4 regions of the Aurantivibrio infirmus genome follow, and region 4 is predicted to be linked to each of the others. Evidence: predicted binding sites of a transcription regulator. Region 4 holds the regulator's gene; each other region holds the start of a gene.
The links. Region 4 encodes sigma-54, which starts transcription at its own class of promoters, with help from an activator protein. Its sites were predicted from a motif close to TGGCACANNNNTTGCNNT; they were not measured.

Region 1: ACYUCY_RS10080 (flagellar basal body rod protein FlgF) is a predicted target of sigma-54. The motif match lies at 1,040-1,057, and genes of this name have one in related genera.
Region 2: ACYUCY_RS10170 (flagellar brake protein) is a predicted target of sigma-54. The motif match lies at 1,737-1,754, and genes of this name have one in related genera.
Region 3: fliE (flagellar hook-basal body complex protein FliE) is a predicted target of sigma-54. The motif match lies at 2,415-2,432, and genes of this name have one in related genera.

The regions. Positions count from the first base shown of each region.
Region 1 covers NZ_BAAFSK010000004.1:141,497-145,227, reverse strand. The annotation lists gene ACYUCY_RS10085 (flagellar hook-basal body complex protein) at 1-964, shown strand, start outside; gene ACYUCY_RS10080 (flagellar basal body rod protein FlgF) at 1,104-1,847, shown strand; gene flgG (flagellar basal-body rod protein FlgG) at 1,929-2,714, shown strand; gene flgH (flagellar basal body L-ring protein FlgH) at 2,731-3,444, shown strand; gene ACYUCY_RS10065 (flagellar basal body P-ring protein FlgI) at 3,481-3,731, shown strand, end outside.
Region 2 covers NZ_BAAFSK010000004.1:157,195-160,925, reverse strand. The annotation lists gene ACYUCY_RS10175 (dicarboxylate/amino acid:cation symporter) at 1-761, shown strand, start outside; gene ACYUCY_RS10170 (flagellar brake protein) at 813-1,604, opposite strand; gene ttcA (tRNA 2-thiocytidine(32) synthetase TtcA) at 2,122-3,051, shown strand; gene ACYUCY_RS10160 (hypothetical protein) at 3,173-3,547, shown strand.
Region 3 covers NZ_BAAFSK010000004.1:110,726-114,456, forward strand. The annotation lists gene fliG (flagellar motor switch protein FliG) at 1-57, opposite strand, end outside; gene fliF (flagellar basal-body MS-ring/collar protein FliF) at 133-1,845, opposite strand; gene fliE (flagellar hook-basal body complex protein FliE) at 1,885-2,280, opposite strand; gene ACYUCY_RS09960 (hypothetical protein) at 2,884-3,066, opposite strand; gene ACYUCY_RS09965 (sigma-54-dependent transcriptional regulator) at 3,357-3,731, opposite strand, start outside.
Region 4 covers NZ_BAAFSK010000007.1:94,394-98,124, forward strand. The annotation lists gene ACYUCY_RS15680 (PTS sugar transporter subunit IIA) at 1-325, opposite strand, end outside; gene hpf (ribosome hibernation-promoting factor, HPF/YfiA family) at 419-709, opposite strand; gene ACYUCY_RS15690 (RNA polymerase factor sigma-54) at 859-2,376, opposite strand; gene lptB (LPS export ABC transporter ATP-binding protein) at 2,816-3,541, opposite strand; gene lptA (lipopolysaccharide transport periplasmic protein LptA) at 3,551-3,731, opposite strand, start outside.

The sequences.
Region 1 (3,731 bases), on a different contig from region 4:
AGTTGGTGGCACTGTTGATATTGTGTTGCAGCAAGGGTATTCAATTGCCTCGACTTCTCCAACCGTAGGTAATATTTTTTCACCATTGACGCCTGCGAGCTTTACACCGCTGGTGATTAATCAATTCTCTCCAATTGACCAATCAACTTACAATCACGCTACATCAGTAACGCTTTTCGATAGCTTGGGTAACTCGCATGTAATGACACAATATTTTGTTAAGCAAGCGTTTGATCCAAATGATCCTACGACATCCCCTAATCATTGGGTGATGTATGCGCAAATTGACGGCCAAGATATCGGCGATCCAAATACTGCGTTGCCGCCACCACAAAATACTTTGCCAACCCGCGCCTCCTTTGATTTATTTTTTAATTCAGACGGAAGTTTAAATAATTTGCTAACTTCACCAATGTTGGTGTCGAACTGGACTCCACTAGACTCTAGCGGCAATCAAAATGGTGCGGTAGGCCCACTTAATGTTTTGCAAGGCGGTAGCATCCCTGTACCTTTTCCACCAAGTAGTTCTAATTTCGAAATCGATTTGAGTGGCGCTACTCAATTCGGAAGTGTGTTTGCGGTTAACTCTGTCGATCAAGATGGTTTTACTACCGGTCGTTTATCCGGTTTAGATGTCGATGAAACGGGCGTTATTTTCGCTCGTTTCACTAATGGTGAAGCACAGATACTTGGGCAAATTGCGTTAGCAGATTTTAATAACGTTCAAGGTTTGCAGCCGGTCGGAAACACAATGTGGGCAGAAACGTTTGAAACTGGAACTGCCAATATTGGAACGCCTGGTTCTTCGTCACTCGGCAACATTACCTCCGGCGCATTGGAAGAATCTAACGTAGATTTATCGCAACAATTAGTTAACCTCATTATTGCGCAACGAAATTTTCAGGCCAGTGCAAAAACCATTGAGACTGCTAATCAGACTACGCAGACGGTCATTAATATTTAGCGACAATTTTAAATTCAACAAAAAATTGACGGCAACAAAAGTTAATTTACTTAAAAGCGCTTCGGCGCTTTTTTTTGGCATTGAATCTGCATTGTTATTGATAATTCATTAAAAGCGGCAAAGTTAGGAGACATAAACAATGGACAGAGCACTTTATATTGCGATGTCGGGCGCAAAACATAATATGCAAGCGCAAGCGATTCATGCCAACAATCTTGCCAACGTCAGTACACAAGGTTTTAAAGCTGATTTCGCGCAAGCGAGATCAATGGGCGTGTATTACGGAGAAGGCTATGCATCAAGGGCTTATGCGGGTGTAGAGTCCCCGGCAATCGATTTTGCACAAGGAACAGCAATGGCGACAAACCGAGAACTCGATATTGCCTTAGAAAATAAAGGATTTATCGCGATTCAAAATCCTGATGGTAGCGAGTCTTATACACGCAATGGCAGTTTGTTTGTTGATAGTTTGGGAATGTTAAAAACCGGCAACAACTTGCCGGTAATCGGCGATGGTGGACCGATCCTCGTTCCCGAACATGAAAAAATTGAAATTGCCGTCGACGGCACAATTAGCGTAGCGATTAAAGGTGAAGCACCGTCTGGTTTAACGGAGATCGGACGTATTAAGCTCGTTAATCCAGAACTTGAAGCGATGGTAAAAGGTAGCGACGGTTTATTTAGAATGAAAGACAACAGTCTAGCCGTTGCTGACGCAAGTGTTCGTGTGACGCCGGGATTTCTCGAATCTAGCAACGTCAAGGCGATTAATGAATTAACTGATATTTTGTCATTGGCACGACAGTACGAGTTACAAGTGAAGTTGATGCAGACGGTAGATGAGAATTCACAAACCTCGGCACGGCTATTGCAAATTAGTTAAATAAGCTATCGACGGCTGCCATTAGCTTGTCACTTTAGTTGATAAAAAATGGCAATCGTTACTGAACAGGAGAAGTAGATCATGCATGCGGCACTTTATGCGAGTAAAACTGGACTCGCGGCACAAGACTTACAGCTAACAACAATCTCTAACAATCTCGCCAACACCGGCACCGTTGGTTACAAGCGAGAGCGTGCTGTGTTTGAAGATTTGCTTTATCAAATTGTTAGGCAACCAGGCGCACAATCAACCGCGGATACCCAGCTACCCTCGGGTTTGCAGTTAGGCTCGGGTGTTCGAGTAGTCGGTACGCAGAAACAATTTACGGAAGGTAATCTACAAATTACTGAACAGTCTTTGGATGTGGCAATTGTCGGAAGAGGATTCCTGCAAGTTCAACAACCTGATGGAACAACGGGATATACCCGGAACGGTCAATTACATTTAGATTCCGAAGGTACGATTGTTAACGCATCAGGGCTTGTCATCCAGCCAAATATAACCGTTCCGCAAGGGGCAACAGGTTTGACCATTGGTACCGATGGCACCGTCTCGGTTCGCTTGCAAGGGCAAGCAACACCACAACAAATTGGCAGTTTAGAGCTGGTAGATTTTATTAATCCTGCAGGTTTGCAAGCTATTGGTAGCAATCAGTTTTTACAAACTGCTTCGAGCGGAGATCCGCAAGCGGGTACTCCCGGTCAAAATGGTTTGGGAGAAATTCAACAAGGCAGTCTTGAGAACTCGAACGTCGATATCGTTGAAGAAATGGTTAATCTCATTACCACTCAACGTGCTTACGAAATGAATTCCAAAGTTGTATCAACTGCCGACCAAATGTTGCAATACATTGGTCAAAACCTTTAACGGTTAAATGGTAATTATGAAAATTAAATTTACGGTTAATAGAGCTCCAGCTTTTCTATTCACAATATTTGCAATTTCTTTTTTGCAAGCTTGCGTGATTCAACCGCCACCAAAACCCGGTGATCCCTATTATTCACCGGTTATTAGTGCGTCACCTCGACCTGAGCAGAGCGTAGGTGGATCACTGTATAAAACGGGTATGGGGCTTTCTCTTTATGGCGATACCAAGGCGGCTCGAGTCGGTGATGTCATAACAATTATGTTGGATGAAAGAACCGTTTCTTCGAAATCATCAAGTACTTCGGTAACCAAGGACAGCGAAGTCAGCTTTAGTGAAGATTCCGGCGGCAATACTTTGCTAGGCAGTAATCCAACTTTCAAAAATCTAAGTTTGTTAACTGACTTAACACAAGAACGCGATTTTTCCGGCGCGGCTGGAGCAGATCAGAGCAATCGCTTGCAGGGCAGTATCACGGTTACCGTCGCTGACATTTTACCGAACGGCAATATGGTTATTCGCGGTGAAAAATGGATGGCGCTAAATCAAGGCGACGAATACATTCGCATCAGCGGAATAATCCGTCCCGCAGATATCTCGCCGCAAAATACAGTGCCCTCGACAAAAATCGCTAACGCGAGAATTACTTATAGTGGCACTGGAAGTTTAGCTGACTCACAAACCATGGGTTGGCTATCGAAAGTTTTCAATAGCGTATTCTGGCCATTCTAAATTCCATTTATTGATGAAGAATTTTAAGAGAGCGATATGAATTTAAAAAAACTAACAATAGTTTTCGTGATGCTACTGATGGTAGATTCCGTGAGTGCGGAGCGTATAAAAGATATTGCCGCGATAGCCGGAATACGATCGAATCAATTAATTGGTTATGGTTTAGTGGTCGGTTTAGATGGCACCGGAGATCAAACCAACCAAACACCTTTCACCACACAATCATTTATTAGCATGATGGAGCAGTTTGGCGTAACGGTTCCACCAGGTGCGAGAATGCAACTAAA
Region 2 (3,731 bases), on a different contig from region 4:
TCTCTATTAAACCGAAACAAGCTCAACCCCTTTTTGATTTGCTTGGAGCATTACAGGAAGTCAGTATGCGTGTCGTGTCATGGGCAATGCGATTAGCACCTTTGGCTGTGTTTGGTTTAATCACCAAATTGGTCGCTACCTTGGGGATGGAAGTGTTAGCTGGGATGCTTATTTATGTGCTGACGGTGATGTTGGGGTTGCTCGTTATCGTTGTGTTGTATTGCCTTATCGCACGTTTGGCAAGTGATATGAGTACGAAAAAATTTATAGCAAGCGTAAAAGAGTTATTACTTTTGGCATTTTCGACCAGTAGCTCGGCCGCTGTAATGCCACTTTCCTTACGAGTTACTGAAAACGATTTGAAAATCAGACCGGGTATTGCTCGATTTTTAATTCCACTAGGAGCAACCATAAATATGACCGGAACTGCGCTATACCAAGGTGTAGCGACGGTTTTTTTGGCACAAGTATTTAACGTTGAGCTGTCTTTTGTTAACTATCTTTTTGTTATTTCAATGGCGGTTGCCGCCTCCATCGGTTCGCCTGCTACTCCTGGTGCGGGTATTGTCATTTTGAGTTTTGTTTTGGAGGGAGTCGGAATTCCTGCGGCTGGAGTCGCATTATTACTTGGCGTCGATCGAATTTTAGATATGTGCCGAACGTCTGTGAACGTACTAGGTGATGTCGTTACGTGTATTGTGGCAGAGCGTTTTTATTCTGCTCAAAATCAAGATGAAGTTTTATCGCAAGATGCGATTTAGCATTAAACATCCACGCTAACGCGGCTGGGGTTGAAGCCGCGTGCCTGTGTTTTAGTTCAATACCGCGTTACTGAATTTGTTTTGCTTACTACTTTGAAATTCAACAAATCGTTGGAGGCGCAATTTTTGTTGTGCTTCTAAGTTATTAAACTCCAGACTAACTCGTGTATGTTGATAGGGTTGCCGACAATATTGAAAGGATTTTACTGTTGTCGAACATCGAATACTGATTTCAGTGCCGATATTGATTTCGCATTTAGGGAAAACGCAGTTTCGGCTAAGTTGATCACTAACATTGCCCCCAATCGCCACCCTAAGTCCACCAGCGGAAAGATTAATTGGAAATGCAGCCCATGGTGTTTTCTTGGGAGACAAAATCTTTGTTCGAACTCCGCTCGTTTGTTGTAGAGATGTTCGAGGAAACGAGCGGCGTTGGCGAATGCCGATGTCGTAGGGGAGCTCTATTGCGTACAGTAAGCCCGCGTTGTCCGTCAACACAGATTTTAATTCGCCGCTGCAAGCAATTACTTGACCTTGCTCATGATGACTAAGACTTAGCCTTTCTCCTACGATAACGGGGTTGAAGGGGTTCATCGGAATAAGTGTATCGAGATAGAGCAATTGATTTTCGAGATCGATATCCACGATCATGCTTTGATAACTATTGGGGTGTTTGCCTCCTTCGACATTCACTTCTACCAGCTGCCTTTTTTTCTGCAAGCCTAGCAGAGTGTGATAAGAGGGCGGCGTGAAAAAATCAATTTGCGACTTGTTTGACACGCCGAATTGTTCGTTTTTATCGCGCCAGAAAAACTTATTAAGAGGTGACTGCACTTGACTCATTGTTTATCGATTTCCCGTGGTTCTTTAACCTTAGATCTATACCCTAGCGATAGCTATCAGATTGCTGTCGCTAATTATCGACGAGTCAGAATGTGTTCCGACTAGTCCCTTGTTTGTGTCCACCTAGCTAGTAGAGCAAGGCTTATGCCAAGGCTGAGACCTCTATTTATGGGCCCTCGGGAGGTTAGAGCAGGCAAGATATTGCCGGTGATGCTGGCAAATAAGTACCCAATTGCCTATTGGAGCGGTAAAGCTTGATGGCTTGATGCTTTCTCACCGCTGTCTGCGCAGTCGCCAGAATGAGTTGCCCCGAAGAAGTGTTTTAACTTAGTCCCAAACCACTTAAAATGCCCGGCTTTACGTCTATCACTAATGCAGCCATTTGCGATCATCTATCTAATTCACGCCACTTGATCCGGCTGATTTTTCGCATAGTGACTGCTGTTCTGGACGATTCATTAAATAATTAAAAGCATGAGTATTTTAAGGTATGAGTAATTCAAGCCTGTCAAACGACATCGAATCGCTAGGGCCGCGAAATCGCTTGGAGTTCAATAAGTTGCAAAAGCGGCTGCGCCGCCATGTTGGCTCAGCGATTATTGATTACAAGATGATTGAAGATGGCGACAAGGTGATGGTTTGTCTGTCTGGCGGCAAAGATTCTTATTGTATGTTGGATGTCCTAATTGGTTTGCAGAAAACGGCGCCGATTAACTTTGAATTAATTGCCGTAAACATGGATCAGAAGCAGCCGGGTTTTCCCGAACATGTTTTACCCGAATACCTCAAGGCATTGGGTGTTCCTTATCATATTGTAGAGCGAGATACCTACAGCATAGTGAAAGATAAGATACCAGAAGGCAAAACGACGTGTGGTTTGTGTTCCCGTTTAAGGCGCGGGACTTTATATGGTTTTGCAGAAGAAATCGGTGCGACGAAGGTTGCGTTGGGCCATCACAAAGACGATATTGTCGAAACCTTATTCTTGAATTTATTTTATGGCGGGCGCCTAAAAGCGATGCCGCCAAAGTTGCTCTCCGATGATAAAAGAAACATTGTTATCCGACCTTTAGCGTATTGCCGTGAAAAAGATTTGACGGAATACTCGAAATATAAACAATTTCCAATTATTCCTTGCAATCTCTGCGGTTCCCAGGAAAATCTGCAACGGCAAGCCATCAAGCAAATGTTGAGCGGGTGGGAAAAGAGCAATCCTGGAAGGACAGAAACCATCTTCTCGGCCTTACAAAAAGTATCCCCTTCTCAATTAGCTGACGTGAATTTATTTGACTTTAGTAGCTTGGTGATTGATCGCAGTGGGGAGCCGAAAGAATCATCTTTTAAAAAAGAACAATTTATTGATGCTGCCAATAACCTGGATGACAATGAGAAAATTTTGCGGCAAGATCTCGCTGCCAATCTCATTAAGCTACATAACTTGAATTAGTGGTTTGTAGGAAGGAATCGATCAACAATTGGATAGATCTGAATTATTTGTTAGTGGGTAATAAGTTCTCTGTAAGGCTGTTAAAAATATAAAATCATAGCCAAGCATTTGTGGGGATAGTGTGGGTACAAATCAATTTGAAGTAATTTACATCGATAATTTCGAAGACTTATTGTCTGCTGATTTATTTCGTGACCAAGTTAGAAAACGCTTTAAACTAAAAACAGAAGAAATAGCCCGAATGTCGTCAGGGTTGCCGGTTGTCGTTAAAAGAAACCTGAGTTATGAACAAGCAAACCTATACCGTTCGGCGATTCGAAGTGCCGGCGGTGTTTGTTGGATTCAAGAGCGAGGTCCCAACGGGAAATACTCAGAAAGAAGACGAACTAAGCGACGTGAAAATTTAGATCGTCGTACCTGTTACAGAGCATCCTCCACCTTTCCTGATCGCCGTCGCAGCTGCGGTAGGCGTGGTTCCGACCAGCATTTTCGTTAAGCGACTGCGGCTCTTGTACTGCCTTTGGGATAACCACTTATGTCAAGCAAGTGGTTTTTTCGGCTATAAGTTAGTTATAAAATATTTACTTCCTGTCAAAATTTTGTCACAACAATAATTCTGTTTGGCCACCTTTATTTTTCCGCAAACCCTCCTATGCTGATAATTAAAGCTGAGCAACTTC
Region 3 (3,731 bases), on a different contig from region 4:
CCGACTTAATTTTAGAGTTGCTGCTTCGTTGTTTTTATTTGCTGTCGCTTCCGCCATGTATTTCTTCTCTTATCTCAATCTTTTCGGATGATCTTTTTGAATCATTTTTACCCGCTGCCTTGCAGAATGTTTTTACTCTTCAACTGCGGCCCAACGTTTTACCACTTGCGCAACGCGACCGGGATCATCTGCGATTAATCCTCTCACGGTATTTAAGCGTTGTTCGTAATCTTGTTCGGGACTTGGCAAGCTTAACGACCCACCCCCACTAAGTGTGACGGTTTCATCCGATAGGCTATCTAAACTATTGAGTCCCGCGGCTTCTAACGACGCCAACTCCCTCGCATCATCCATTTCTCGAACACGTAAGCCCGAATGAGAAAGGTTTTTTAGAACCGGCCGCACTAACCCAAATAATAGACCTAGAACGACGAGTACGCCCCCTACTTGCTTGAGAATCGAGAGGAACCAAGCTTGTTCCCATATAGCGGGTTCAGAAATTTCAATTTCTGCTTCTAAAGGCGGAACGAAAAAGGGAGAGTTGATTATATTGACGCTGTCGCCACGAGAAGCTGAATACCCAACCGCATCTCTGACCAATACCGACAAACGATCCAATTCAGCTTGGGTCCAAGATACTCGTGTTTCAGCTTGCGTTTCCGGGTCGACAGTAATTTTGTCATTCAATACTACAGCGACGGTTAAACGTCTTAGCTTACCCACTTGATGTTTGGTATAGCTGATGGTTCGATCCAGCTCAAAATTTCTGGTGGCTTGATTACGAGTATTATTCGGCGGTGCAACAGGTGCTTCGCCGTCTTGTGGCACGGCTTGCTCTGGGGCTTGTCCTCCGCCCGGCGGTTGATTGCTCAAAGCACCAGGGATTCCACCAATAGCCGAACCATTGGCTCGACTTTCTTCTAAGGTTTGCTCACTGCGAATGGCCGGCAAATCCGGATTAAAAGTTTCGGCAGCTTGTTCTATTTCGGTGAAATCAATGTCGGCACTGACTTCTGCACGATAGTTTTCGTTACCGACTATGGGTTGAATAATACTGCTCACCCGACGCGTGTAATCTTTTTCTAAATTTCGTGTGTATTCTTGTTGCTTGCCCGCCATAACAAATTCAGAATTTTCGGTTTCCGTTGAATAAAGTTGGCCTTTTTGATCAACGATAGTGACATCTTGGAAATTTAATTCGGAAATACTTGAAGCGACAAGATTACCTATTGCTTGAACTTGCTGTGGTGTCAATGTTCGTCCCGCAAATAATTCTAAAAATACCGACGCTCTTGGTTCTCTTGCATCACGAACGAATACCGATGCTTTCGGAATTGCTAAATGGACTCTCGCACTACGAACGCTATTAATACTGGTTATCGTTCTTGCCAACTCGCCCTCTAAGCTACGTCGATACCGTGCGCTTTCCATGAATTGGCTACTACCGAGGGGTTGTTCTTGATCTAATAATTCGAAACCTACATTGCTGTCACCGGGCAAACCAACTTCGGCAAGCTTTAAACGCGCTTTATTGACGTCATCACTGGCAACCAACAAAGCGCCGTTCTTCGTATCAATTTTGTATTTAATATTGTTGTTATCCAGAATTTCTGAAACTTGCGCAGCATCAAGATTATCAAGGTTGCCATAAACTGCACGGTAATCCGGTTCACGGCTCCACATAACAATGGCGACACCTACAGCGACACTAATCGCGAGGCCAATCATCAAGCCAAATTGCCGCAAAACATTTAGGCTGTTGAAACCAGCCATCAAATCATTGCCGCCACCTGAAGAGCTACTTTGGGCGGGTAGGTTATCCGATTGTGTTACGTCTGCTGCCATACTTCTCTCTCTGCTCAAACTTAAAAATTATTCATTTCATTAAATTGGCATATTTAATACGTCGCGATAGGCATCGACTAATTTGTTTCGCACCTGCAACATCGCTTGAAAAGACACACTCGCTTTTTGCGAAGCAATCATTACATCAGTGATATCAACGTTTGGGTCGCCTAACTCATAAGCTGTCGCCAACGCGCCCGACGCCTTTTGAGTTTCATTAACTTTATCGATCGCACTTTCAAAAATATCGCCAAAACTTGGCGCTTTGCTTGTCTCACCCACGCCTGGCGTGCCGAGGCCCTGCATGCGATCACCAATAGGAGAAACCGGGCGATCCCGCATGGCCATCGATCCGGGGCCTTGAAATACTTGCGCCTGAGATTTCAATGTTCTCATCTCACCTAACAAGCGACTGATATCAACTCGATCTGTCATTGGTTCATCTCTCTTCTCTTGATACGGCTAACTCTTCGCGCTTGGCAAAATACTGTTGGCGCTTCCGCCACGCAGGAAAAACCAAGTGACAATATATTGGCATTCACCAGGCCAAAACTGTCCGCTAACCGAAAAATGCACAAAGTGGGCCAAGGATTGCCGAGCGGCAAATAATTGCCTGGAAGGCCTCGTATACGTGTAGTTTTTATACTGGTTGAATCTGCATCGTGCCCGAATTCTGATTTACTCTATATAAACCCCGATCCAGAGCACGCCGCTTGTTTGCTCGCCTAAAAATCGCCACTCATACAAAAGCTCACAATATTTAAAGGAATTACTGAAAGTTGGAATGCCGACAAAGGGATGACGAGAAGTTTGCGTTTGAGGTAGCAATTTTGAGGAGACAATTTCTGAGGTGAGCGTTTTGAGGAGACAATAAAATGAAGGCTAGAAAAGCTTGGGCAAATAAAAAAGCACCTCAATTCCTTGAGGTGCTTTACTTTGAGTCTGTGGTTATTTCCAATAGTAGAACTAGAGTATTGGTTCCTCTCAGGAATTGAGAAGTGAAACCAAGGGACTTTACTTGCTAAGAAGAACTAATAATTAATAATCGAAATCGTAATCGCTGGTTTCTCTTAATAATCTCAAGTCTTCTAGTTTGTTCTCAACCATCCTGCGACTGTCGATGTCTTGGAAAGTTGATACGCCCTGATCTTCATCTTCAGAATCAGACCAATCATCCATTTCAATATCAGAAATTAAAGCATTAGTAGAGTTACTGCTCATACCGAAAATCCTCATCTACGATAATCACACAATGTAAATGAGCCGGAAAACAGATGGCGAAAAATCGAGAATATGACTCGATTTACGCTCCCTAGACACTGTTTGTCCCGCTCAGCCACAAAGCGGAAAATAACCCCGGCTTGGGGCTTGGTCAAGTATATTTTTAAGAAAATTCGTGACAAAAAAATGACTGGAAGGGTTTTTTAGACCAACGGTAGGCTAGAACTAATCGGGGCAAAAGCGGGGCCAATAAAACCCCGACATTACCTTAAAATCTGTGAACTTCGGGGTTATCGGTGTGAGGCCCAAACAGTGTTCACATTCAAACCATGCTCCTTTAACTTGGCTATTTTATACCGAAGGGTACGTGCACTGATGCCTAAGCGCTCTGCAGTATTCTTACGGCTACCACCCTCCGCCTGCAAGGCCTTAACAATGATTTCAAACTCTCGCTGCTTGAGATCTTTACCCAGTAAATGATCGTTCCCGCCTTCCTCGCCAAAGCCAATCTCTGAGCCACCACTTGATACTGGGGTTGCGAGCCCTGACGCGAATGATGTTTGATTCTGTCCACTTAGCTCGCTGATATTATTCACTGAGCCCTGAGTATTAATCGTCGCTTCAGTACCGTTGAGCTGCAAACCCAAATCGTTCGCATCCATAGA
Region 4 (3,731 bases):
CCTCGTCGGGAACGACTAGCGCGAAAACTATATCGACAGGCGCATCGTCAATAGACCCAAAATCTACCGGTTTGTCGAGTTTTATTAGTGCTGCAATGGTGTTGGGGCAGTTGGAGATACGGCAATGAGGTATAGCGATCCCCTGGCCAATGCCTGTTGAACCTAAGCGCTCTCTTGATATCAACTGCTGGAAAAGTTCATCTGGATTGAGAGCGGGGTAATCCTGAGCAATGACTTTAGCGACATGTTCTAAGACACGTTTTTTGCTCGCTTCGGATAAGCCACATAGAGTACGTGACGGCGAAAGAAGAGATTTGATATCCATGGGTGCAGGCATAAGTGTAGGGCATTTAAATTGAGAGCGACTATAAGTCGCTCAAAAGTGGTTAGTGATTCAGGGGATTGTAGTGTAAAAATATTAACGATGACTGTTTAATTTTTCTTTATGTTTAATAAGTTGCCGATCCAGTTTGTCTGATAACAAATCAATTGCTGCGTAAAGGTCTTCTGAATTAGCGTTAGCAAAAAATTCCTTGCCGCTTGCGTGAATGGTTGCTTCTGCCTTTTGTTCTAGCTTGTCAACGGACAAGATAACGTTGACGTTGGTGATTCGGTCGTGGTGTCGTTCAAGTTTTTGCAACTTGGTGTCTACATAGTTCTTTATAGCGGGAGTGAGATCTAGGTGATGACCGCTGGTGTTAATTTGCATAGAGTGGCTCCTAGGTGATGATAGGCTGCTATCAGCCGTTGAAAAATACTTTGATAAAAAACAAGGGCAATTTGATCACTTTTTGGATCGCTTTTAGAACACATTTGGCACAGGCTATCAGAAAATTTTTCATTCTGCTTTGATAAAGATCAGACAAGCCTTTTTCGTTCATTAGATGCGGGGATTGAGAGTGATTCACGGTATTTTGCAATGGTGCGGCGCGCAACTTGGATTCCTTGTTCAGATAATAGCTCGGCAATTTTGCTGTCACTGAGAGGTTTTTTAGGGTTCTCCGCCGCAACCAGTTTTTTAATGATAGCGCGGATTGCCGTACTTGAACATTCACCGCCTGTGTCGGTGCTCACATGGCTTGAGAAAAAATATTTTAATTCGAAAATCCCCTGAGGGGTATGCATATACTTTTGCGTAGTCACCCGAGAAATCGTCGATTCATGCATGCCCACCGTTTCTGCGACATCGTGTAGTACCAGGGGTTTCATCGCTTCTGCACCATAATCTAAAAATCCGCGCTGCTTCTCAACGATACAGGTTGCTACTTTTAATAAGGTTTCGTTTCGACTCTGTAGGCTTTTCAAAAACCAGCGTGCTTCTTGCAGGTTGTCTCGTAAAAAGGTGTTGTCACTACTGGAGTCTGCGCGTTTGATAAGCGATGAATATTCCGGACTGATTCGAATTTTTGGTGCAATTTCGGGGTTTAGACGTACTGTCCATCGGTCATCTTCTTTGCTGACATAAACATCGGGCACAATGTATTCAGTTTCGCCCGCATTGATTAGGTCGCCTGGTCTTGGGTTTAAACTTTGTATCAGAAGGATTGCATCACGTAGTTCATGCTCTTTAAGCTTGGACTTTCTCATGATCTGTTTGTAATCACGAGTCCCCAATAATTCTAAGTATTCTTGTACCACCAGTTTTGCAGCTGAGAGGTGTTCTGTGTCTGGTGATAGTTGTTTTAATTGTATTAAGAGGCATTCGCTTAGATTCTGACCACCGACTCCCGGAGGATCAAATTGTTGGATGCGGTGCAAAACGGCGACGACTTCGTCTTCTTCAAGCTCTTCAAGGGTGTCATGTAGCCCCAAATAGATGTCGGCAACGGTCGTAGATAATAGGCCGCTGGGCTCTATTGCATCGATTAGTGCTAGAGCAATAAAATTATCCCGCTCTGACATGGGAGTGAGGTTGAGCTGCCAGGTGAGGTGATCAATAAGCGATTCTGTGACTGTACGGCGAGAGTCGAAATCAAAATCATCATTATCCGGCATCGACGAGGAGGGGGTGGAGCTCGAAGGCTGGTAAATATCGTCCCAACTGGTGTCAACCGGCAAGTCATTCGGGAGATTCTCTTCCCAGCTTGCATCGTTTAGATCGGTACTCGAAGTATCTTGCTGTTGATTGTTGTCCGATGAGAAGTCATCGCTATTCGTGGTATTTTGATCGTTATTATTACGGTCTTTTTCGTTGCGAGATTCGTTTTGCTCGCTACCCTCATTTTCTTCGATTTCCAGCATTGGATTGGAGTCGAGGGCATCTTGAATTTCTTGCTGTAGATCTAAAGTCGATAACTGTAACAGCCGAATGGCCTGTTGCAGTTGGGGGGTCATCGTGAGCTGATGGCCGAGTTTTAGTTGCAGCGATTGTTTCATAAGATTAGCAGGCGACTTTTCGATTCTGCCAGGTGGAGGCGTGCTTTCCTTGCTTGAGATGTACTAGGTTTGGTTCTTCGGTTTGACATCCAACAACTCTACTTCTGGGTGATACGTGTACTTTAGTTATCTAAAGAGTTTAATTAAGGGTTTTGCTTGAGAGGCTAGGAATGGACGAGGGCCTTACATATTCCAATTTGAAATCCTGACAAACTTGGAATATTTCACCTTCGATTAAGATAGCCAAACAAAGCGGTGTTATTTGCACTGAATCTTTAGTGTAGACAGGCTACCTGGAAGGGGCAATTTTGACAAGCAATGTTTATGCCCAGCTCTGAACATGCATTGAGCTGTATTAAGTCTATGATAAATAAGAAAAAACTATAAAGGTATGAGCAGCAACTGTGTTGATTCAAGCTAAAAAAGTAGGCCGCAAGCTCTATAAACGAAAGTTTTCGCCCAGGTAGACCTTCTGAACCGTACTGTTATTGAGCACAGCTTCGGCATTACCCGCTTCAATTATTTGCCCTTCGCTCACAATGTAAGCGCGTTCACAGATATCAAGGGTTTCTCTAACATTGTGATCAGTTATCAATACGCCGATACCTCGGTTCTTGAGGTGAGCAATAATATTTTTGATATCGGAAACTGAAATTGGATCGACGCCTGCAAAAGGCTCATCAAGCAAAATAAAGTCGGGATCAGCAGCGAGGGCTCGAGCGATTTCAACACGACGGCGTTCGCCTCCCGAAAGAGCCATGCCAAGATTTCTTTTCAAATGCGTGATGTTGAATTCTCTTAGCAGCTCATCTTTTTTGTGAATTCTTTGTTTTCGGTTTAACCCTTTACGTGTTTCTAATACCGCGAGAATATTGTTTGCGACACTCAGTTTTCTAAATACCGAAGCTTCCTGTGGTAAATAGCCTATACCTGCTTTGGCGCGATCATGCATGGCATATTGAGTGATATCTTTATCATCGATAAAAACCTTGCCGCGAAGCGGTTTTATAAGCCCAGCTATCATGTAAAAGCAGGTGGTTTTACCGGCTCCGTTCGGGCCCAGCAGGCCGACCACTTCGCCACTTTTTACGCTGAGCGAAACGTCGACGACAACTTCACGACCTTTATATCGTTTGGCTAGATTAGACGCGGTGAGTTGAGGCATCGGAATATCTTATTGACTGTCAGCGGAGTCAGATTCTGGCTCCGCTGGTGTTGGAATTTTGGGTTCAGCTGTTGTCCACACTGCTTCGCAATTATTGGAGCCTGAGGATGTTTGCGCGGTAATGTTAATCTCATAACGATCGCATTTTGATTCCGACCCGTCTTGTTTGAAATTAGCATCGCCGATGATA